DNA from 3 places in the Ensifer sp. ENS06 genome. Region 2 is predicted to be linked to each of the others. Evidence: predicted binding sites of a transcription regulator. Region 2 holds the regulator's gene; each other region holds the start of a gene.
What was found. Region 2 encodes LexA, which represses DNA repair genes until DNA is damaged. Its sites were predicted from a motif close to TGTTCNNNNTGTGTTCNG; they were not measured.

Region 1 (7,951 bases), 240 kb from region 2:
ATCCTGCTCGAAAACCCCGGCGCTCTTCTGTCGCGCCGTTCGCTGAAGCGCATTGCCGAGCGTCTTGGCCATTCGGCTTCGGTTCGTGACCTGCTTCTTGCGCGCGACGACCTGCCGAGTGCCGCCCGCCACGCGCTTGTCGAAGAAGTCGGTGCAGCACTTGCCGCCTTCGGCCTCGTACAGGTGACGATTGGAGAAGGTCGCGTGCAGCGGGTCACCCGTGAAGCCTGCGATATCGCTGCCGTCGGCATGGTTGGAACGACAGCCGTCGAGGAGCTGCCGGACCTCGTCACGCATCTGCGCGAGACCGGCCGCCTGACGCCCGCCTTCCTGCTGCATGCGCTCGTGACCGGCCGTGCAGAGTTTTTCTCGGCCGCAATCGTCGACCTCTCCGGCGTCAACGAAAAACGCGTGCGTTCCATCCTGTCCGGTGGGCGCGTCCACTCGATCCGTGCCCTGTTCGAAAGCGCCGGGCTCGGCCGCGACGTCAGCGAGACGTTTGCGACAGCGGTCCTCCTGTGGCGTCAGGACGGGCCGGGTTCAATCGGCGGCCACGCGACGGTCTCGGCAGAACTGCTCGTGCGCCTGCGACGTGGACGGGCAACATCGCCGACCGACGCAGCGATGATCGATCTGCTCGAGCGCCTGGCATTCGCCGAGGAGCGCCAGTCGGCCCGTGACTACGCGGAACTTGCCGCACGCCAGGCCGCCTGATCGCGACCCGTTTTAGCGAGGAATGGACCCATGAACGCGAGGACCGCGACCGTTGCCGTGACCGGAATCGGCGGTTTTGTCGGACGGCACGTCGCGCTCGCCTTGCTGCGCGAAGGTTATCCTGTGCACGGCACGGTTCGCGCGCTCGGGCGCGTCGAGGAGATCGAGCGATCCATTCGCGCGGCCGGTGGTACGGATGCCGCGCGCCTGACGTTTGGAGAGGCGGATCTCCTGGAGGAGCGGGGCTGGGCTGAGGCCTTTGCCGAGGTTTCCTACGTCGTCCACACCGCCTCGCCATTTCCGGCTCGCTTGCCCGCCAATGAAGATGACCTGATCGGGCCGGCCCGTGACCGTACGCTGCGTGTGCTCAGGGCAGCCCATGCGGCCGGTGCCAAACGCGTCGTGCTCACGTCGTCGGTCGCCGCGGTCATCTACGGGGCAGGGCGCGCGCCGTTTACGGAGGACGATTGGACCGATCCGCAGTCATCGCTTGCGACACCCTACTACCGCTCCAAGACCTTCGCCGAACGCGCGGCCTGGGACTGTGCGGCTGACAGCGGCCTGGAGCTTGTGGTCATCAATCCCGGAATGGTCCTCGGGCCGGTTCTTGGCCATGAGATCGGCACATCCGTCGCCGTGGTGCGCAACCTGCTCAAGGGGAACTATCCCGCCTTGCCGAAGTTCGCCGTGCCGGTTGTCGACGTCCGCGACGTGGCGGATGCGCATGTGCAGGCCTTAAGCGTCGCCGCAGCGGCAGGCGAGCGTTTCCTGATTGCGGGAGAGGCGCTTCCCTTGCGGATATCACGGCCATCCTCCGGCGCAGGTTCCCTGAACATGCGGGCAGGCTTCCGAGGTTCGCGCTGCCCAATTGGCTGGCAGGGCTTGCCGCCCCCTTCGATGCGGGCCTGCGCCTCATCGTGCGCGAACTCGGGCATGACCCCCGCATTTCCAACGAAAAGGCGCGCCGTGTTCTCGCATGGCAGCCGCGCTCTGCCGAAGAGGCCGTCGTGGCCTCGGCGAACAGCCTGATTTCGGCCGGCCTCGTCTGAGGCGTGCTTGGTGCGTCAGTCGGTAAAGCGGCGCGCGACCCAGGAATAGCCATCTTCGACATAGCGCACCGGCTTCGTGACGATGGTCTTCAGCTTCTCCCGATCGGGGATGGCGCCCGACAGGAAAGCCAGCGTGCGTTTCGGCAACCCTTGCGCGGGTTCCGGCTCCGCTGCCGGAACGGGCAGCGCCTGGTTCTGCTGGGCGCCGGGTGGCGGCGTGGGGATTTCGGCGACGCTTGGCGCCGAGCTCTCGCAAACCGCAACGACGACCGGATAGTTCGCATTGGAAAACTTCGGCAGTTGCGCGTTCGAATCCGTGTCGCACTGCGCGATCGATGGCCAGCTCCCGTTGACCGTCGAGATGTACTGGCATTGGCTGACGTCGTGGTCGCAGCCGAGAATGGTCATCACTATCAGCGCCGCTTGCATCGCATTCCCATCGTCTTTGCAGGTTGTGGTGGATCAACCTATGCCTGCATGATTCTCCTCGAAATAGGGCGATGCTGCCGGCAGCGCGGAACAAATTGTTTCAGCCTGTTAGGCGGATTGATGGGGAGGCATACGAGCCTGCGCCATTTGACGTATTGGTCCGGGCGTAGGCCGGCGGTAGTTTGGCGCGAAACCACGCCTGAATGAAAAGGACGACCCGATTGCCTGCCGTAATCATAGCCCAGGAGACGCCGCGCCAAGCTGAAGTTCTGCGTCTCCTGCAACTCTCTGACGCCTACGCCGCCTCACTCTACCCCGCCGAGAGCAATCACATGGTCGATCTGTCGAACCTGGAAAAGCCGGAGGTATCGTTCTTCGTCGCACGGCGTGACGGCGATACCGTCGGCTGCTGCGCCCTGGTTGATGCCGGTGACGGGACTGCGGAAATCAAGCGCATGTTCGTCGATCCCGAGGCGAGGGGGCTGAGGGTCGGCAAGTTGTTGCTGCAGGCGCTGGAGGCGCGCGCGGCGCAACTCGGACTGGCGGCAATCCGCCTCGAAACAGGCATCTATCAGCCCGAAGCGATCGGCCTTTACAAGGCGGCCGGCTACGTCGAGCGCCCGCCGTTCGGGGAGTATCAGCCGGATCCGCTGAGCCTCTTCATGGAGAAGCCCGTTCACGTTGCGTAAGCTCGAGCAGCCTTCAAACCCTGAATACAGAAACGGCGGCCTGTGAGCCGCCGTTTCTGTATGGATTATTGTGATCCTGCTTGCCGGCAAAAAGCCGGCTCAGATGTCCAGGTTTTCCGCAAAGACAGCGCGCTCCTGGATGAAGCGGAAGCGGGCATCCGCCTTCGTGCCCATCAGGTTGTCGACCGCTTCGCGCGTGCCCTCGAAATCGACATCGTCGATCTCGACCTTGAGCAGCGTGCGGAACTTCGGATCCATCGTCGTTTCCTTGAGCTGCGCCGGCAGCATCTCGCCGAGACCTTTGAAGCGGCCGATCTCGACCTTGCCGCGACCGGCAAACTCGGTGCGCATCAGCTCCTCGCGGTGCGCGTCGTCGCGGGCATAGAGCGTCCTTGCGCCCTGGCTGATGCGATAGAGCGGCGGCACGGCGAGATAGAGGTGACCGCCGCGGATCAGTTCGGGCATCTCCTGGTAGAAGAAGGTGATCAGCAGCGAGGCGATATGCGCGCCGTCGACGTCGGCGTCGGTCATGACGACGATGCGCTCGTAGCGCAGATCCTCTTCCCGGTACTTGCTGCGGGTGCCGCAGCCAAGCGCCTGGATGAGGTCGGCAATCTGCTGGTTGGCGCCGAGCTTTTCGCGACCGGCGCTCGCCACGTTGAGGATCTTGCCGCGCAAGGGCAGGATCGCCTGGTTGGCGCGGTTGCGCGCCTGCTTCGCCGAGCCGCCTGCTGAGTCCCCTTCGACGATGAAGAGTTCGGCACCTTCAGCGGTGTTCTGCGAGCAGTCGGCAAGCTTGCCGGGCAGGCGCAGCTTGCGCACGGCCGTCTTGCGGTTGACTTCCTTTTCCTTGCGCCGGCGCACGCGCTCCTCGGCGCGCTCGACCACCCAGTCGAGCAGCTTGTCGGCCTCGGCCGGATTGTCGGCAAGGTAATGGTCGAAGGGATCGCGCAGCGCATTTTCGACGATGCGTTGTGCTTCGACTGTCGCTAGCTTGTCCTTGGTCTGGCCGACGAATTCCGGTTCGCGGATGAACACGGACAGCATTCCGGCGGCCGAGATCATCACGTCATCGGTGGTGATGAGCGCTGCACGCTTGTTCTGCTTCAGCTCGGCATAGTTCTTCAGTCCCTTGGTCAGCGCGATGCGGAAGCCCGCCTCGTGTGTACCACCCTCAGGCGTCGGAATGGTGTTGCAGTAGGAGTGAACCTGCTGGTCGCCGCCATACCAGGTGACCGCCCATTCGAGCGAACCGTGACCGTTGGCCTTCTCCGATTTGCCGGCGAAGATCTCGCGGGTAACGGTGAATTCCTTGCCGAGCGTCGCCGCCAGGTAGTCCTTCAGGCCGCCCGGGAAGTGGAAGACGGCCTTGTCCGGGATCTCCGAACCTTCCTGCAGCAATGACGGATCGCAGGACCAGCGGATCTCGACGCCACCGAAGAGATAGGCTTTCGAGCGCGCCATGCGGAAAAGCCGGCCGGGCTCGAAATGCGCGTGCGGTCCGAAAATATCCGGGTCCGGATGGAAGCGGACGCGCGTGCCGCGGCGATTGTGCACGTCGCCGAGTTCCTCGAGCCCGCCCTGCGGAATACCGCGGGAGAAGCGCTGGCGATAGAGCTTGCGATTGCGGGCGACCTCGACTTCGAGCGCGTCGGAGAGTGCGTTGACGACGGATACGCCGACGCCGTGCAGACCGCCCGAGGTCTCGTAGGCCTTGCCATCGAACTTGCCGCCGGCATGGAGCACCGTCATGACGACTTCGAGCGTCGACTTGCCGGGGAATTTCGGATGGTTTTCGACCGGGATGCCGCGGCCGTTGTCGGTGACCGTCAGGAACCCGTCCGCGTCGAGATGGACCTCGATGAAGTTGGCATGGCCGGCGACCGCTTCGTCCATCGAGTTGTCGATGACTTCGGCAAAGAGATGGTGCAGCGCCTTCTCGTCGGTGCCGCCGATATACATGCCCGGACGACGACGGACCGGCTCAAGGCCCTCGAGCACCTCGATCGCCGACGCATCGTAATCGCTGCCATCGCTGCCTTTCGGGGCAGGGCGCGGCTCTTCGCGCGCGATGGGGGCTGCAGCCACGGCCGGCTTGGCGCTCGGCTGTACGGCGTTCGGTTGCTCGGGCATTGAGAAGAGGTCGCTGTTGTCGTCCATGGGGCCGTTCGGATCGTTCCTGTCGTTCGGGAATGCCAGAGGCCATAGCAAGCCCCAGGCTCTGCCGCCATCCCCCGGCGGTCGAATCACCTGAATTCTGCCAGACTCTCACAGGATACGCGAACAAAAGGAGAATTTCTGGCACCGGCCGCCGATGATTTTTCGCACGAACGGCCGTGTTTCGGGCCAAGTGTTGCTTTGCGGTGCGGCCAATGGCAAGGCTTGCGGCGAAAGAGGGAGCCCGTCATTTGGCCGTGTCCACAGTTGTTTTTCCGTTTCGTGCCTGCCTGTTCGCTCTGGCCTTGGCAATTGCCGCCTCGCCGGCAGAGGCGCAGACGCTCAAGCCCTACAAGGACGATCTGTTCTCCTATGCCAAGGTGCTCGGCCAGGAGGATGGCGGTGACGACCTGACGATCGATTACCAGGAACTGCGGGATATCAACGAACGCGACGAAATCCCCGAACGCCGGGTGAAGCGCGCCTATGTGTCGCTTGGCGTGAAGAACGAGCAGGCCAATGAAACGCTCGATATCGGTGGCCGCGCGCTCGACGTGACCCGTGTCGGCCCCGATCGCGGCGCCGGCTTCTCGGTCATCTTCATCCATGGCCGCGGCGGCGACCGTCGGCTCGGTGCCAACGACTTTTCCTTCGGTGGAAACTTCAACCGGCTGAAGAACCTCGCCGTCGCCAATGGCGGCGTCTATTACGCCCCGAGCGTCCGGTCCTTCGATACGGCAGGTGCCGCCGATATTGCCGGCCTGGTTCGATACGCGTCCGAACGTTCCGGAGGCCGTCCGGTCGTGCTCGCCTGCGCCTCGATGGGAAGCTTCATCTGCTGGGGTGTCGCGCGCGACGCCTCCGCCGTCGCAGCACTCTCCGGCATGATGGTGATGGGCGGCGTCAGTGATCCGGACTTCACGAAAAGTGCCGCCTACAAGGCGAAGCTGCCGATGTTCTTCAGCCATGGCAGCCGTGACAGCGTCTATCCCGCCGAAGGCCAGAAGGCGCTCTATCGCTCTCTCAAGGCCAAGGGCTATCCGACGCGCTTCGTGCTTTTCGAAACCGGCTCGCACGGAACGCCGGTGCGCATGACCGACTGGCGCGATGCGCTGAACTGGATCGGCAGCCGCTAATGCATGTCGCGCAAAAGTGTGCAGCAGTTTTGCGGCAGCGACATGCATCAAAACAAGAGCCTAAGGCCCGGTGTGTGATTCTTCGTTCACGCGACAGGCGATAGGCGTCGCCCTGCTGCTGCGGATTTGTTAACCAGCCCGCCAATTTGCGAGCGAAACCAAGGCCTGCGTTTCCACTCTGGAAAGTTGAAGTCGTGATGATACCGGCAACTATGGCTGGGATGGACTTCATGGACGCGCGAACCGAGACACGGCACATTCCGCTGTGTGTGGATCTTGACGGCACTTTGCTGGCCGCCGACACCTTGTGGGAAGGGGCGGCGATCATCCTGCTGCGCAATCCGCTGATGCTGTTTCCGATGCTGGTCTGGCTGGCAAAAGGTAAGGCACGGCTGAAGCACGAAGTGGCCCTTAGATCCGGCCGCCGTGCGGAAGACTGGCCTTATCGGCAGGCCGTCATCGACCGGCTCATGGAGGAAAAGAAGAGCGGGCGCGAACTCGTGCTCGTGACCGGCGCAGCACCGTCCGTTGCAAACGACATTGCCGCCCATGTCGGCATGTTCTCCTCGGTCATGCATTCGACCGACGCGCTCAACCTGACGAGCAGCAACAAGCGCCGGGCGCTGGTCGAGCGGTACGGCGACGGCGCCTTCGACTACATGGGCAACAGCCGTGACGATATCGCCGTCTTTGAGGTGGCACGCCGCGCGATCGTGGTCTCGCCCGATGCGGCCGCGGAAAGATGGCGTCGCAACCATGATGCCGAACGGCTCGATACCGGCAAGGTCAGCGCGCTTGCGCCGCTGAAGTCGATCCGCGTGCATCAATGGGCGAAGAACGTGCTCATCGGCGTGCCGATGATCCTCAACCACGAGGTGCTGCATTTCGATGCGATCGTCAGCGTCATCATCGCCTTCTTTGCCTTCAGCTTCCTCGCATCCGCCGTCTACGTCATCAACGATCTTTCGGACCTTGCCAACGATCGCCGCCATGCGAAGAAACGTTACCGGCCGCTCGCGAGCGGCCAGATGTCCGTGCCGACAGCGCTGGTGCTTGCAGGCTGCCTCATCATCGCGTCCGTGGCGCTGACCCTTCTGTTGCCCTGGAAGTTTGCCGGGGTGCTCGCCTTCTACGCCTGCGCGACGACGGCCTATACCTTCGTGCTGAAGCGCAAGCTGCTCGTCGACGTGTTCACGCTCGCCGGCCTCTACACCACACGCATCGTCGCTGGCGCGGCCGCGACCGGCACGGAACTGTCCTTCTGGCTGGTGTCCTTTGCGATCTTCTTCTTCCTGAGCCTCGCGCTGGTGAAGCGTTACGTCGAGCTGCACGAATTCGAGGACAAGGACGGCGGCAACGTGCCGGGGCGTGGCTATCTCGCTGTCGACTTCGAGATGGTCGGCCAGGCCGGCGTTGCCTCCGCCTTCACCTCGGCCCTGGTTCTGGCGCTCTACGTGCACAGCAAGGAACTGCAGGAGATGTACACCACGCCCTGGGCGTTGTGGCCGCTCTGCCCGCTGGTGCTCTATATGTTGCTGCGCATTTGGATGCTTGCGCGCCGCGGCATGCTGCATGAGGATCCGGTCGTCTTCATCATGCGCGACTGGCGCAGCCAACTGACCATGCTGATCGGCGCGCTGCTGATCCTATTCGGAGCCATCGGGCCGCAATGACCCTGCAAGACCATGAAAGCTGGGGCCGCATCGACAATCGCGTGCGGCCTGGAATTTCGCCTGACGACTATGAAGACCGGCTCGGCAGCCTTGAGGCCGAAGGC
Region 2 (7,951 bases):
ATTAACAGTCGAATGCTCTACCGCTGAGCTACCAGGGATCATCCGCGCCGCTGTTGTGCTGTGCGCTTCAGAAGTGAGGCTGCTAATACGCATGCTTTTCTGATTTGCCAAGCGCTTTTTTAAAAAAAAATGACAAGTTCCGTTGCGAGGCTGTGGAGAAGTCCCCAATTGTGGGAAAACACGCCGGATAGGGAATGATGAATAAAAACAGGAAGCAGACGCATTTTGGCATTGATCCGCAAACACGACAGATCGTGCTGGGCAAATGGCGTATCGCGCTGCCCGACTCTCCGCTGCTGCGCATCCTGCTGGGTTCGCTGCTGGTGTTCTGCGGTTTTCTCGGTTTCCTGCCCGTGCTGGGCTTCTGGATGATACCGTTGGGCCTGATCGTGCTTTCCCACGACATTCCCTCGGTTCGCCGCCGCCGTCGTCGTCTGGCCGTTTGGTGGGCGCGCTGGCGCGGGAAGGCCAACTCCTCGAACGGCTCCTGAGCCGGACGCCGATTTAACGATCTTGTTGTCGAGGCAGGGCGGTCGGCAGTTTTCGGTTCCTCGCGGCCGTCACGTACCAATTCCGAATCTCTCAACAAGGGCCGTGGCCGCGCAGGCGAATGACCGGTTCCTCGCGGTCTTCCCCTCTGTTGGGGTGCTTTCGAAAACTTTTCGGCAACCCATCAAACGCATAATGCGGTCTCGAATCAGGATGGGGACCGATGGCCAAAGCCACTACGAAACGTCGACGCCGCAGTTCGGGCCGAAGCACCAGCAAACAGGGCGGCATGGCGCCGTGGTATCTGGCCGCAGCGCTCACCCTTGGCGGCGTCATGGCCTACGACCATCGCGCCGAGTTGCGGGACTGGCCGGTGGTTTCGGATGTCATGGCCTTTGCATCGCGATCGGAAACGAAGCCGAAGCCTCAGCGCGCGGTTCCTGAAGCGCAGGAGCGCGTTGCGCAGCTGGCGGATAGGCACAAACCAAATCCGAAGCCCAACCCAGCGACGAAGGTTGTCCTGGCCGCCCCGGTGCCGTCGGTGAATGTCGGCGTCACGCCGCCAACCCCTCTCGTGCGGCCGAATGAAGAGGTGAAGACGGCATCCATCCGTACCGATCAGTTCTATTTTTGCGGCATTCGCAACGACAACTGCGTGATCGATGGCGCGACCTTCGTCTTCCATGGCGAGACGATCCGCGTCGCCGATGTCGATGCACCGCGAATCCGCCAGGCAAGCTGCGACAAGGAGCGTTCGCGCGGCTTCTACGCCAAGCAGCGCCTGCGCGAATTGCTGAATGCAGGCGACTTCAGGCTGATCTCGGCGGGAGGGCGATCAGATGCCAAGGCCGGCGAGAAACTGCGCCTGGTCACACGCGGTGACCAATCTCTTGGACGTGTACTCGTTTCCGAGGGGCTCGTGCGGCCGTGGGAAGGGCGCCCGACGCCCTGGTGCTGAGATCACCTGGGAGACGATCGGCGGACATCGTCGATCGTTCTGTGGAAAGTATCCGTCCTGCAATTCGACGGCGCGTTTTTCAGAAAATGCCTCTTGCGGTTTTTCTGCAATCATTCTAAATCCGCGCCAACGCTTGGTTATCCGAGCTGTGAGGCCTCGTGGCGGAGTGGTGACGCAGAGGACTGCAAATCCTTGTACCCCGGTTCAATTCCGGGCGAGGCCTCCAAAAATCTCACCTCGTGAAGTTTGGTTTGACGTTCTGCCTTAGGGCAGCGCGGTAATATTCGCGACCCCACGTCCGCGCAAGCCACGTCTCCTATGCCTCCGTCGGATCTTATCGCTTCGGTGAATTCGGTAGAGGGGGAACGATGACTCCGCTGAGATCAACCGCATCGGTAGCGTCCGTCAACATTAAGAACGGAGGCAATGGCATCAATGAAAAAGAGACTGATCCTGACGGCGTTGGCGTGTTTTGCTGCGACCGCTATTGAGGCGCGCGCGGACGACCTGGTTTTCCAGCTGAAGAACAACACCGGCGCGGTACTGACGAATTTCTATACGTCGCCGGTCGGCGTCAATGAATGGGAAGACGATGTTTTCGGTCGGCAGGTCCTGAACCCCGGCGAGAGCATGGAGATCACGATTGCCGACGGGCGGGACGTCTGCAAATACGACATGCGATTCGAATTCGAGGAAGGCTCGGCCCTCGATACGACCGAGGACACGCAGGATCTCTGCGAACTCGGCGAATACACGATCCACGAATAAGCGATCTGGATTTCAGGTCGCCTTAAATGGAAAGAGCCTCGCCACTTTCAGTGGCGAGGCTCTTTTGATTCGGCGTTCTGCCTGGAATTCAATGGTAGCGGCGGATCAGCCCGACGAGCTTGCCCTGGATCTTCACGCGATCTGGTCCGAAAATGCGCGTCTCGTAGGCGGGGTTGGCCGCTTCGAGCGCAATCGACGCGCCCTTGCGACGGAAGCGCTTCAGCGTCGCTTCCTCGTCGTCCACGAGCGCCACGATGATGTCGCCGGGATTGGCCGAGTTGCCGTTGCGGATGATCACCGTGTCGCCATCGAAGATGCCGGCCTCGATCATCGAATCGCCCTTTACTTCGAGGGCGTAATGCTCGCCGCTGCCGATCATGTCGAGCGGAACGGTAATGTCATGGGTGTTGTTCTGGATCGCCGAGATCGGCACGCCGGCAGCGATGCGCCCCATCACCGGGACGGAAACAGACGTGCTTTCGGCGACCGGCGCCGGCTTCGGCGTGGCAGGAGCGGCGGCCGGCGGCTTTCCGAGGCTGCCCTCGATCACGCTCGGCGAGAAGCCTCTGCGCGGCTGTTGCTGGCCGGCGGCGTAGGCTTCCGGAAGCTTGATGACTTCGAGCGCGCGCGCCCGGTTCGGCAACCGGCGAATGAACCCGCGTTCTTCGAGCGCCGTGATCAAACGGTGAATGCCGGACTTCGACGCCAGGTCGAGCGCATCCTTCATTTCATCGAAAGACGGCGGTACGCCCGACTCCTTCATGCGTTCGTGGATGAACAGAAGCAATTCCTGTTGCTTGCGGGTCAGCATGGCACGTCGCTCCAGAGGCGTGAAACAAATCAAGAACAGACACTATCTGTTCCATATGTGTTCCGCAAGTGCCTAAAATTCCGTGAATTCAGGCAACTGGCTGCTTCTGTGGGGGTCGATTGGTCACTTTTGCGGGAGCGGGGCGGTTTTCGGCGACGGTTGCGTCCCAAAACAGCGCCGGGCAGGCCGGTCGCGCGCGTGATTCGAACGAATCGCGGCTCTCTTCGCGGAGAGACTTAAGTCGCTTGCGAGGCCGAGCAGGCGTCTTCGAACTCCTTCACCGTCTCGGCGCTGTTGTCTTCCGGAAGCACTGCGTCGGCCGCATCGGTCGCAACGGGCGTATCGCCGTCATAAACGAAGGACTGGATGTAGAACGCGAGCGCGCCCTTCCAAACATTGCGTCCATCGATCTGATGGCACGGCACGGCCCGTTCGAAATCGGTCTGGAGTTCATCCACCGTCGCGGCACTGAGCTTGACGTCAGGCATATTGGGCGATGCGACTATCGAAGCGAGAAGCAGGGCGGCAAGCACGGTGATCGTCCACTTGATGAAGGGGTGGGACTACGGGTTGGTAAACGATGTGAACCGCGCTTTCGTTCCGAAGTCCAGCAAGCATGGCGATCACTCTGCCATGTTCAACAGCTCTTTGCCCGCAGGCTGTGGCTGATTTGCGCCAGCCGCTCCATCTCAACCTCGTCTCGGCCGTTCTTCATGGACCGGCGCGGAGAATGCATCGGAGCTGCCAGCTTTCGCATCGGGCCTGGGGCGCGCAAAAATCCCTGCGGGGAAGGGCCTTCACCGTCTCGACAGGCCTCTAAAAAAAGATAACTTTGCGTGGAAAGTGGGGTGGTTGCATGCATAGATTGTCGTTGGTGGTGCTCGGCCTGTTGCTCACGGCTGGAGCGGCGTCTGCCGAAGAAGGGCGTTCGAATATCTGGAAACGGATCAACGCCTGGACGGTGGGATCCGATCCTTCCCTGGGAGGCTCGTGTTACGCGGCGACGAGCTATGACGCCGGCGCTATCCTTCGTATCGGCTTTTATCCGCGGGGATCGACGAACCTGGCGTTTCTTTCGATCGGCAATGCCGAATGGAAATCCATCGAGCCGCAGCGGGAATACGATGTTGCCTTGCAGCTCGACCGTGGTCGTCAGTGGCCGGCCGTTGCGTTCGGTGTTGATCTGACCGGCGCCAAGGCCCTTGTCGTCAACTTTTCCAACACCGACTTCTTTACCGAATTCGTTCGCAAGAACACCTTGGCGCTGGCCTTCGAGGGGCGCGTCGTCGCGAGCCTCAGCCTGCGTGATTCGATGAAGGCGGTAAGCGAGATGTTCAAGTGCCAGGAGGCGGTGAGCGCCTTGATCCCGAATGGCGGTCAGGGAGCGGCGAACGATCCCTTTGCGGGCGCCGGCGGCAATGCGCCGAACAACGATCCCTTTGCCGGCGGCGGCCAGACCAAGTCATCGAAAGATCCTTTCGCCATGTGATGGGCAGTCCGCTTGCCGCGGAGAGGTGAATATTCCTAAAATATTGCCTGGTATCGGCTAGGCACCCTCGACAGCGATGCGGGGACCTATCAAAATGCGGGCAAACGGGGGTTTTGCATGCGTAGATTGCTGGTCGGATTGGTAAGCTGTCTGATCGCCGCGGGATCGGCCGCGGCTGAGGAGTCCGAAATCATCAAGTGGAAGGATGTCGACGGCTGGACCGTTGCTTCCGACACCTCGATGGAGGGCTCCTGCTTCATCTCGTCGGTATTCGACGGCGGGGTCACCTTGCGCCTTGGGTTCTATCCCAAGGGCTCCGAGTCGCCGCTCTATATGAGCTTCGCCAGCGACGACTGGAGGTCGCTCGAGGTCGGCAAAGAGTACGACCTGACCTTCCGCTTCGACAAGACCGATCCCTGGAGCGCTTCGGCGACCGCTGCCGGTGATGCGAGCGAAAAGTTTCTGTTCGTGAACGTCACCGACGCCGAGTTCCTGACGGGCTTCGTGCGCAAGCGGGCCTTGGCCATCGCGTTTGAAGATCGCGTCATCGCAAATCTCAGCCTGCGCGGCACCGGCCCGGCGGCCGACGAGCTGATGAAGTGCCAGAGGGCGGTCGACGAGATCATCGCCGACGAGGGCCGCAAGTCCAAGGAGAAGAAAGCCGACCCGTTCAGTGCACCGAGCGAGAAGCGATCGGCGCGGGATCCGTTCAGCCTCTGAAAACAGGTGGCCACGGGATCGGGCAGCGTTTCGCGAAGGCCGAACGGTGGCTTAGCATGGTGGTGTCCCCGGAAAGACTCGAACTGGCGATCTGCTGATGACAAATCAGCCGCTGTTCCGATACCTCGGCAACCGGGCACCTTCTGATCGTTTTGGTGGAGCCGAAGGGAGTCGAACCCTCGACCTCCGCAGTGCGATTGCGGCGCTCTCCCAACTGAGCTACGGCCCCGTAGCATTCAGTCAACACGACCGGCGCCGATCCTGTCAATACGCGCGCCAGCGCGCCCGCTCGAGCGCCGTTGCACGATATGCGTTGTTCGATCCGGCCGGGCGCCGAAGGCAGTCGGTCTCTGAACCGCTTCTGCACTCCACCCATTGTCGAACTCTGCCGGCGGGTTTACGCTGCAACCTGACGATGGCGCTACGTGAACTGCGTTGAAATGTTGGCGGTATACGCCAAGCAGGAAATGACGTCCGGGCACTGGCTGTGAGCGCCATGATGCTCGAGCCAATTACACGATTTTCGTATGTGAGATAGGCCCCTGCCGGCCCACTGTTCCCATAAGAAACCTCTCCGTGGCCCGGCGATTGGAGGAGGATTGGCAAATGGCTCAGGCGATGAAGGCAGCCGTCGTTCGGCAATTCGGCGCGCCCCTGACGATCGAGGAAGTGGCAGTGCCCACGCCGCAGCCGGGACAGATCCTGGTGAAATACGAAGCAACGGGCGTTTGCCATACCGATCTCCATGCTGCAAATGGCGACTGGCCGGTGAAGCCCAGCCCACCATTCATTCCCGGGCACGAGGGTGTCGGCTATGTCTCGGCGGTCGGCGCCGGTGTCAAAAGAGTGAAAGAGGGCGACAGGGTCGGCGTTCCCTGGCTTCACAGCGCCTGCGGCTACTGTCCGCATTGCCGCACCGGTTGGGAGACGCTGTGTGCGGCCCAGTCGAACACGGGATACTCGGTCAACGGGACGTTCGCCGAATATGGCCTGGCGGATCCTGATTTCGTCGGCAGCCTGCCCAATGGGCTGGAGTTCGGTCCTGCCGCGCCGGTTCTGTGTGCCGGGGTCACCGTTTACAAGGGGTTGAAGGAAACGGAAGTCCGTCCCGGTGAATGGGTTGCCATCTCCGGCATCGGGGGGCTTGGCCACATGGCCGTGCAGTACGCAAAGGCGATGGGCATGCATGTCGTCGCGGCGGACATCTTCGACGACAAGCTGGCACTTGCAAAGCAATTGGGCGCCGACCTGACAGTCAACGGCAAGGCCAAGGATGCGGTCGAGCAGGTGATCAAGGCCACCGGCGGCGTGCATGGAGCGCTTGTGACTGCAGTCTCGCCCGCGGCGATGGAACAGGCGTTCGGTTTCCTGCGTTCGCGCGGCACCATGGCGCTCGTCGGCCTGCCCCCAGGTATGATCTCGGTGCCGGTCTTTGAGACTGTTCTTAAGCGCATCACCGTGCGTGGATCGATCGTCGGCACCCGCCAGGACCTGGAAGAGTCGCTCCAGTTCGCCGCTGAAGGCAAAGTCGCGCCGCATTTCTCGTGGGATAGCCTCGAGAATATCAATGAGATCTTCCGCCGCATGGAAGCCGGGAAGATCGACGGTCGCATCGTGATGAGCCTGCAGTAATCGACTTTGACAGGCCCGGCTGGTCGAGGCTCGCCGGGTCCGTGTCGATGCCCAAGGGACACGTGTCGAGCATTTACTCTTATGCGCCTTCCTTAGATCGCCGGTCACCAGAGGGCCGTCGGGCGAGATGCCGATAGACCTTTTGCAGAAAGGAAATGGCAATGAGCAAAGGCATGTTCTCAGACCAGCATGCACTGTCCAGGCGCGATCTCCTGCTGGTGGCGGGAACTGCGGCGGCCACGCTTACAGCCTACGGTCATGCTGCCCGTGCCGCGCCAGGCCCAAGCAACCTCGTGATCGACGACGTGAAGCAGGATGAGGACATCTTTGCCTATATCAGCAGGATCAAGGGCGGCTTTGACGAGACGACCTATCGGCAAGTTCTGGGATGCGCGAATGCGTTCAAGGAAGGAGACCAGACGATCGCTGTGGCTGCGGAAAATGATACGTCCCGAACGAACGCCCGAGCCCTCCTGGCAAGAACGAAGATCGCAGACCTCGATCAGCACCCGCTGTTTGAGGACGATCTGCAACGACTGATTTGGCAGACCACCGACAGGGCTCAACAAGAAAAGCTGAAAGACTGGACGATGGGCCAGCTGAAGGAATTTCTTCTGACCAAATCGGAAGATGAGATCAAAGGCGTCATGCATGGCCTGACCAGCGATACCATCGGCTGCGTGCCGAAGCTGATGAGCAATGAAGAGTTGATCGCCGTCAGCCAGAAGATTTTCAATGTCATGCCCGGCACCAAGTTGGGGGCCAAGGGATACATGGGCGCACGTATCCAGCCGAATTCGCCGACCGACCACCCCGACGACATCATGTGGCAGGTCTTCGATGCGTTTTCCTATGCGACCGGCGACATCGTCATCGGCACCAACCCGGTGGACAGCACCGTCGACAGCGTCGTCACGGTGGAGCGGGCGCTCAAGGACATCGTGGATACGTTCAAGCTGGTCGACGTCATTCCGTGGTGCGTGCTCGCTCACATCGACGTCCAAGGTGAGGTAAGCGAAGACTTCCCCGGCACAGTTTCCACCGTGTTCCAGAGCCTTGCCGGTACGGATGATTGCAACAAGAT
Region 3 (7,951 bases), on a different contig from region 2:
GCGCATACGGCCGGCTTCGGTGATACCTTGCTCGCAGCAGGCGGTGTTTCGTTCGACGACGTGCTCGAGCGGACCGGCCTTCCGGCGATGCAGTTGCGCGAATTCTACCGGCTGTTTTCGACAACCGAGAAGGTCGTGACCTGCTACAGCCAAGGCGTCAACCAGTCGTCTTCGGGCACCGACAAGGTCAACGCGATCCTCAACTGTCACCTTGCGACCGGCCGCATCGGCCGGCCGGGCATGGGGCCGTTCTCGCTGACGGGGCAGCCGAATGCGATGGGCGGCCGCGAGGTCGGCGGGCTTGCGAACATGCTCGCAGCACACATGGCGATCGAAGATGCCGGTGATCGCGATCGCGTCCAGCGCTTCTGGCGTTCGCCAAAGATTGCCGAAAAGCCGGGGCTCAAGGCCGTCGATCTCTTCCGGGCGGTGGCAGACGGTCGCGTCAAGGCGCTCTGGATCATGGCAACGAACCCCGTCGTCTCGATGCCGGATGCCGACGCCGTCGAGGCCGCGATCAGGGCCTGTCCCTTCGTCGTGGTTTCCGACATCCTGAAAGAAACTGATACCGCCCGCCACGCGCATGTGCTGCTGCCGTCGCTCGGTTGGGGGGAAAAGAGCGGCACGGTCACCAATTCCGAACGCCGCATCTCGCGCCAGCGGGCGTTCCTCGCCGCACCGGGAGAAGCCCGGGCGGACTGGTGGCAACTGGCCGAGGTCGGTCGCCGCCTGGGCCATACCGATGCTTTCGCCTACGAAGCGCCCGCCGCGATCTTCCGCGAACATGCCGCGCTCTCGGCCTTCGAAAATGCCGGCAGCCGCGATTTCGACATTGGCGCCTATGCCGATCTTGCGCTTGAGGACTACGACGGGCTGACGCCCTTCCAGTGGCCCCAACGGCAAGGCCAGAAGCGCGCCGAAAGCCGTTTCTTTGCGGCGGGCAACTTCTATCACGCTGACGGCAGAGGCCGGTTCGTGGCCGTTCGCCCGGCAGAGACCGACCGCACCAATGCCGATTACCCGTTCACGCTCAACACCGGCCGCATCCGCGACCAGTGGCACACGATGACCCGCACAGGCAAAAGCGCGCGCCTCTCGGCCCATATCGCCGAACCGTTTGCGGAACTGCACCCGCGTGATGCGATGGAGATCGGCGTCGGCAACGCCGACCTTATCGAGATTGAAAGCCCTGAGGGCAAGGCGTTCGTGCGTGCGCTCATCACCGAGCGCCAGGCGCGCGGCAGCATCTTCGCGCCGATGCACTGGAACGACCAGTTTGCGGCGAAGGCACGCATCGATGTCCTCGTGCCGCCGATCACCGATCGTCTTTCCGGCCAGCCGGCATCGAAGAACATTGCAGTCGCCGCGCGAAAGTTCAAGGCGACGCACTACGCCTTCGCTGTCTCGCTGGCAAAGCCGGTCGATCCAGATGCTGCCTATTGGGCGCTGGCGAAGGCGGCTGGCGGCTGGCGATTGGAACTGGCTTTTGCCGAGCCGGTGGACGACTGGGCCGGCTGGTGCCGCCGCGTTCTTGCGATCCCGCAAGGCGTAGAGCCGCTCGGCTATGCGGATGCACAGACCGGCGACATCAGGCTCGCCTTCTTCGATGGTCCGCAGCTTCTCGCGGCCTTCTTCCTAGCGCGCGAACCGGTCGCCGTCGCGCGCAACTGGGCGATCGCACAACTCGGCGCTGACCACGCCAATCTGCGCAAGCGCTTCGCGCTCGTCGCGGGCCGTCCGGGGGCGGACAAGCCGGATCCCGGCGCCACCGTCTGCTCCTGCTTCGGTGTTGGCGTCAACCAGATCGTCGCGGCCGTACGCGGCGGTTGCCACAGCGTCGAGGCCGTCGGCGTGGCGCTCAATGCCGGAACCAATTGCGGCTCATGCCGCGCCGAAATCAGGGGGATCATCGATGGATGTCTTGCAGCAGCCGCAGAGTGACGGACCCGCCCGCATGGAGGCGCTCGCCAAGCTGCCCGTCTTCTGGGCGCTGGAGGGCCGGCGCGTCGTGGTGGCCGGTGCAACGGACGGAGCGATGTGGAAGGTCGAGCTTCTGGCCGCCTGCGGCGCCCGCGTCGACCTTTACGCTGAAGGGAACGACGAGGCGCTCGCGGCATTTGCCGGCCGTACCCCGCAACACCCCACCGCCAGCGTCACGCTAAACCGCCGGCACTGGGCGCCCGCCGATCTTGACGGTGCCGCGCTCGCCGTCGGCGATTGCGAGGACCAGGCGGAGGCGCGGGCATTCTTCGCCGCCGCCCGCGCGGCGGGCGTTCCGGTCAACGTCATCGACCAGCCGGACTTCTGCGAGTTCCAGTTCGGCTCGATCGTCAACCGCTCGCCCGTCATCGTTGCAATCTCGACCGATGGCGCCGCCCCGATCCTCGCCCAGACGATCCGCCGCAAGATCGAGACGCTGCTGCCGAAAAGCCTGAAGGCCTGGGCAGCGCTGGCCCAGTCTCTTCGTGGAGCGGTGAACCGCCGGATCGAACCCGGTCCCCGGCGCCGCCTCTTCTGGGAACGTTTTGCCGATCGCGTCTTTTCGACCATGGATACGCCGGAGGAGGGCGTAGGCGGGGTGCTTTTTGCTGATGCCGAAAGGCTCGCGGGAGCCCCCGCCATCGGTCACGTGACTTTGGTCGGCGCGGGACCGGGCGATGCCGAACTCCTGACGCTGAAGGCCGTGCGCGCGCTGCAAGCGGCCGATGTCATCCTTTTCGACGACCTCGTTTCTTCAGACGTGCTCGAACTCGCCCGGCGGGAGGCAAAGCGCATGCTCGTCGGAAAGCGCGGCGGCCGCGAAAGCTGCCGGCAGGAAGACATCAACGCCATGATGGTCAAGCTCGCCAAGGCTGGGAAACGCGTGGTGCGGCTGAAATCCGGCGACCCCATGGTTTTCGGCCGGGCCGGCGAGGAAATCGCCCATCTCGACCGCGAGAACATTCCCGTCGACGTTATCCCCGGCATCACTGCCGCAAGCGCCATGGCCTCCCGTCTCGGTCTGTCGCTGACCCATCGCGACTATGCCCAGTCGCTTCGGCTGGTGACCGGTCATTCCCGCCACGGCGGCCTGCCCGATGATGTCGACTGGGCAGGCATTGCCGATCCGCGCAGCACGGCGGTCTTTTACATGGGTGGCCGAACGGCGGGGCTGATTGCCGAAAAGCTTATCGGCGAAGGCCGTTCACCTGAAACACCGGCCGTGATCATGAGCGATGTCAGCCGTCCGACGGAACGCAGCTGGCGAGGCACGCTCGCCACAATCCCGGAGGGCATAGGGGAGATCGGCTACGACAGCCCGGTCCTCATCGCTGTCGGCGGCGTGTTTTCGGCCCGAGACAAGCGGGCCGGATCGATCGAGCGCACGCTCGCCGGAGCATGCTGATGGGCATGTCCCTGGTGTTCCTCGTTCTCGCCATCGGCCTCAGCTGGCCGCGTTTCAGGCTCATCTTCCTGGCTCAATCGAACGCTGCGCTGGCCGCAGCGCCCCTCACCATGGTTGCGAGTGCCGTGAACCTCTGCGCCATCGGCCTCGCTGTTGCAGAACACGGTCTGCTTTTCGGCGGATTGCTCATCGCCGGCGGTATGTTCTTCGCGAAAATAATGCAAGCCGTGCCTTCAACGCCGGGCATCTTGGCTTCAGCCGTGTGCCTTGCCGCCTACATAGAAATGACGATGACGGTCGTGGCGTGACGAGCTCAATGCTGCCCCTGAACAGACACCAGCGTCTGCTGACGCGCCAAGGGATATTCGAAGGCGTCGCCTCGTATCGACGTCCCGAATATCCCAAGGTCGCCACCGTAGGCTGGTTCTAAGCGCGCAGGCAGATCACGGCCATCCCCCAATTGAGGAATGAATGCCTGTACCGAACAAGTAAAGCCGCTGCCCCGCGGCCGAAGTCAGTCGACTGCCGTTTCCGATCCATCGCCGCTTTCGTCGAGTACGACCGTCTCGCCGAGCGGGGTCGCTGCAATTGACCTGATCTCTTGGGCGAGCGACGCCAGCTTGCGCGCAATCTCCTGCAATTCGGCGGTCGAGCCGGTGGCCTCGCAGGTATTTTCAACGCTCCGTTCGTCCATGTGCTCTTCCTCTTTCGAGTGGACGCAGGAGCGGAGCATATTTCTAATCTACTATATAAGGCCACAAGCCGTCGCGCGTTCTTCGTGCGGCGCACAGCCATAGGTATAGGCCGATCGATAAGCCGGCGATCACCCGCGACAGATCTCGATCCAGGGCCGATTGGCCTTACCTGCAGCAATCAAGCCCATCGGCGATCTCGCAGGTCATCAAAACCTTGGAAGAGTGACATTCCGACGTTGCAGGAGGGAAAACTCGGCGACGTCAGGGTTTTCATCTGGATGCTAAATTGCTAGTTCTTTCTTTGTTCCTGCCCGTCTCTTGGATGCAAATCGATGCGGGCAGTGACTGAGTGCGACGAAAACGAACGGGAACGCATGAGCGCCGCCTATCTCGAAAAACTCAATGACCGCCAGCGTGAGGCGGTCGAGCACGGTATCGGCTTGCCGGAAGGACAGGTCGGCGGCCCGCTTCTCATCATCGCCGGTGCCGGCTCCGGCAAGACGAATACGCTCGCCCACCGCGTCGCGCATCTCATCGTCAACGGTGCCGATCCGCGCCGCATTCTGCTGATGACCTTTTCTCGACGCGCAGCAGCCGAGATGACCCGCCGGGTCGCGCGCATCTGCCGCCAGGTCCTTGGCGACAACGCTGCAGTCATGACGGACGCGCTCTCCTGGGCCGGCACCTTCCATGGCATCGGCGCCCGGATCCTGCGCATCTACGCCGAACAAATCGGTCTCGGCCCGGATTTTACGATCCACGACCGGGAGGACAGTGCCGACCTGATGAACCTCGTGCGCCACGAGCTCGGCTTCTCGAAGACGGAAAGCCGCTTCCCGACAAAGGGAACGTGCCTTTCGATCTATTCGCGCGTCGTGAACTCCGAAAGCTCGATTGGCGACGTATTGAAGTCGGCCTATCCCTGGGTCACCGGCTGGGACGAACAGCTCAAGGCGCTGTTTGCGGCTTACGTCGATGCCAAACAGGCGCAGAACGTGCTCGATTATGACGATCTCCTGCTCTACTGGGCGCAGATGGTTTCCGATCCGGAGCTTGCCGAAGATATCGGCGGACGCTTCGATCATGTTCTTGTCGACGAGTATCAGGACACCAACAGGCTGCAGGCGTCGATCCTGATGTCGCTCAGACCCGGCGGCCACGGATTGACTGTCGTTGGCGACGACGCCCAGTCGATCTATTCTTTCAGGGCTGCGACGGTTCGCAATATTCTCGATTTCCCGAACGCCTTTTCGCCCGAGCCTGCCGACGTCATCACCCTCGACCGGAACTACCGCTCGACGCAGCCGATCCTCGCCGCTGCGAACGGCGTGATCGGCCTGGCGCGGGAGCGATTTACCAAGAACCTCTGGACGGACAGGCAATCGGAGCAGCGCCCGTTGCTCGTCGCCGTCAAGGACGAAGCGGATCAGGCCGCCTACATCGTGGAGCAGGTTCTCGCTGGCCGCGAGATCGGTATCGCCTTGAAGCAGCAGGCGGTGCTTTTTCGCTCGTCCAATCACAGCGGAACGCTCGAAGTCGAACTCACCCGCCGCAACATTCCGTTCGTGAAATTCGGTGGCCTGAAGTTTCTCGACAGCGCCCATGTGAAGGACCTGCTCGCAGTCCTGCGCTTCGCGCAGAACCCGCGTGATCGCGTCGCAGGTTTCCGGTTGCTGCAGATGCTGCCCGGTATTGGCCCACAGACCGCTGGAAAGATCCTCGATGCGATCGCCGCCGATCCGGAACCGCTCGCGGCTCTTGCTGAGATCCCGCCTCCCGCCAAGACCGGCGAGAACTGGACCGGCTTCGTCGACCTGGTGTCCGGTCTGCGACGGGCCGAGCCTGGATGGCCGCAGGAGATTGGCGCTGCGCGCGCCTGGTATGAGCCCCATCTTGACCGGATCCATGAAGACGCCGACACGCGCAAGGCCGACCTGCTGCAGCTCGAGCAGATTGCCGGCGGCTACCAGAACCGCGAACGTTTCCTGACCGAGCTGACCCTTGACCCGCCCGATGCCACGAGCGACCAGGCGGGCGTGCCGCTGCTCGACGAGGACTATCTGATCCTGTCGACCATCCATTCGGCGAAGGGCCAGGAATGGCGCTCGGTCTTCATGCTCAACGTCGTCGACGGCTGCATTCCGTCCGATCTCGGCGTGGGTACAACTGCCGAACTCGAAGAGGAGCGGCGGCTGCTCTATGTCGGCATGACACGGGCACGCGATCATCTCTCCCTGGTGACGCCGCAGCGCTTCTTCACCCACGGCCAGAACGCCCAGGGCGACCGGCATGTCTACGCCTCGCGAACCCGCTTCATCCCGGCGACATTGCTTCAGTTTTTCGAGACGACGAGCTGGCCGAAGATCTCGGCAAGCGCCAGCGAGCGAAGCGCCAAGCAGATCCGCATCGACGTCGGCGCCCGCATGCGCTCCATGTGGAAGTGAGCGAAGGCGGTGGCGAGCTCGCGAATTGTGGGCTCGTGTCTGCAGACAGACCAAGCGAGGAGCGCGTGCCGCTCGCCAACCGCCGGTCTGTAGCGTTGTTAGCCTGGCAAGCTCGGCGGCGCGATAAACTGATAGTACGACCACACCGCAACCAAGGCGGCTATCAGTGCCAGCCAAATCAACGCCTTCCGCGGCACAGGGCTGGCCGGCTTCGCCTCCTTTTTCGGCTTTGGTCGTTCAAATTTGATGATGTTGTTGTCGTCCATTCGCTCCCATCCCGAGTAAACTCATACATGTCCCGGCGCGTTCAGCCAGCGCACCGCAATGACATGTGCCGCCTAACGTCCTGATTTGGCATCAATAAGATGTGAAAGCAGGTTCGCGCCAATCCCAAGCAACATGGCATTCCAACGCCGTCGTCAAGCCTTCAGGCCCAGTCGTGGCAAGCAAGGGACGTCTGCATCAAGCCGCGCCGTCGCGGCCGAGCCAGGGATCGGGGCCTGGATCGCGGCCCGACGCAACCTGGCCCAGCCGCTCCAGATAATGTGCCCAGCCTTCCGTATGGCCGGCGCATTGTTCGGCGCTGGGCAGACCCGTTTGCGTAAGGCGCAGCAATGTTCCGGGCGGCTGCTCGATCAGGTCGATCTCGATCAGGCTCGAGCCGGGCGGGACAATGTCGCTGCCTTCCCAGCCGAAGCTATAGGCGAGCCGATGCACCGGCACGACCTCGCGGAAAGACCCGCGGGCAAAACGGGCCCCGGTCACGTTGACGAGATAGAGACCGCCGGGCTCCGCCTTGGTGTCGGCCTCCGTTCCCATCCAGCGCAGGATCTTTTCCGGGTCGGTCAAAAGAGCGAACACTGCGGCGGGTGGCGCCGGAATATGCGCTTCGCGGCGGACGACGAGGGGTTCTGGCATCGGTCTTCCCTTTGCTGATTGGCCTGCCTGCGGCTTGAGAGTCCTTCTGCAGGCTGCCGCAATCATAGACCGCCGGGGCGGACGGCGCCACCGTCCGCCCCTGACTTGCGCGCAGCGCGGCGGCGGGAAGGGCTTGTCCATAGGGCGCTCGACCCTATCCTCTTCGGCATGGATTTGTCCGCCCCCCTTGCCTGGCTCGTGGACGAGGCAAGCGCCTCGCAGGAGCCGGACCGATTCCTGTCCGACCTTGGCCGCCAGCTCGTCGCCGACGGTCTGCCGCTCTCGGGCGGCGCGCTTACGCTCGCCGTGCCGCATCCGATCATCGCCCGCCGCACCTGGCTTTGGCGAGCCGAGACCGGCGTGGTGATCGAGAGCCTGGGGTTTGCCGACGCCGTCTCCGACCGGGCGGGAGAGGAGTGGCTGGCCGGGCTCGGGCCACTGCTGCAACAATCGACCGGTTCGGGGAATGAACGCGCGTCGCTCGGCTGGGCCGGGACGCGCCCGTTCGG

Region 1: parE (DNA topoisomerase IV subunit B) is a predicted target of LexA. The motif match lies at 5,161-5,178, and genes of this name have one in related genera.
Region 3: IB279_RS14110 (ATP-dependent helicase) is a predicted target of LexA. The motif match lies at 4,372-4,389, and genes of this name have one in related genera.

What each region holds. Positions count from the first base shown of each region.
Region 1 is NZ_JACVBC010000001.1:1,538,482-1,546,432, forward strand. Features, by position in the region: gene IB279_RS07670 (DUF2336 domain-containing protein) at 1-714, shown strand, start outside; gene IB279_RS07675 (NAD-dependent epimerase/dehydratase family protein) at 745-1,743, shown strand; gene IB279_RS07680 (hypothetical protein) at 1,779-2,192, opposite strand; gene IB279_RS07685 (GNAT family N-acetyltransferase) at 2,414-2,881, shown strand; gene parE (DNA topoisomerase IV subunit B) at 2,981-5,041, opposite strand; gene IB279_RS07695 (alpha/beta hydrolase) at 5,254-6,174, shown strand; gene IB279_RS07700 (UbiA family prenyltransferase) at 6,405-7,847, shown strand; gene IB279_RS07705 (FAD-binding oxidoreductase) at 7,844-7,951, shown strand, end outside.
Region 2 is NZ_JACVBC010000001.1:1,782,335-1,790,285, forward strand. Features, by position in the region: tRNA gene IB279_RS08840 (tRNA-Asn) at 1-38, opposite strand, end outside; gene IB279_RS08845 (hypothetical protein) at 198-491, shown strand; gene IB279_RS08850 (thermonuclease family protein) at 713-1,447, shown strand; tRNA gene IB279_RS08855 (tRNA-Cys) at 1,600-1,673, shown strand; gene IB279_RS08860 (hypothetical protein) at 1,874-2,215, shown strand; gene lexA (transcriptional repressor LexA) at 2,304-3,026, opposite strand; gene IB279_RS08870 (hypothetical protein) at 3,263-3,559, opposite strand; gene IB279_RS08875 (hypothetical protein) at 3,883-4,515, shown strand; gene IB279_RS08880 (hypothetical protein) at 4,633-5,235, shown strand; tRNA gene IB279_RS08885 (tRNA-Ala) at 5,389-5,464, opposite strand; gene adhP (alcohol dehydrogenase AdhP) at 5,842-6,867, shown strand; gene IB279_RS08895 (ethanolamine ammonia-lyase) at 7,029-7,951, shown strand, end outside.
Region 3 is NZ_JACVBC010000003.1:109,120-117,070, forward strand. Features, by position in the region: gene IB279_RS14090 (nitrate reductase) at 1-1,941, shown strand, start outside; gene cysG (siroheme synthase CysG) at 1,913-3,385, shown strand; gene IB279_RS14100 (hypothetical protein) at 3,391-3,693, shown strand; gene IB279_RS14105 (hypothetical protein) at 3,900-4,079, opposite strand; gene IB279_RS14110 (ATP-dependent helicase) at 4,455-6,524, shown strand; gene IB279_RS14115 (hypothetical protein) at 6,623-6,790, opposite strand; gene IB279_RS14120 (SRPBCC domain-containing protein) at 6,987-7,442, opposite strand; gene IB279_RS14125 (adenylate/guanylate cyclase domain-containing protein) at 7,611-7,951, shown strand, end outside.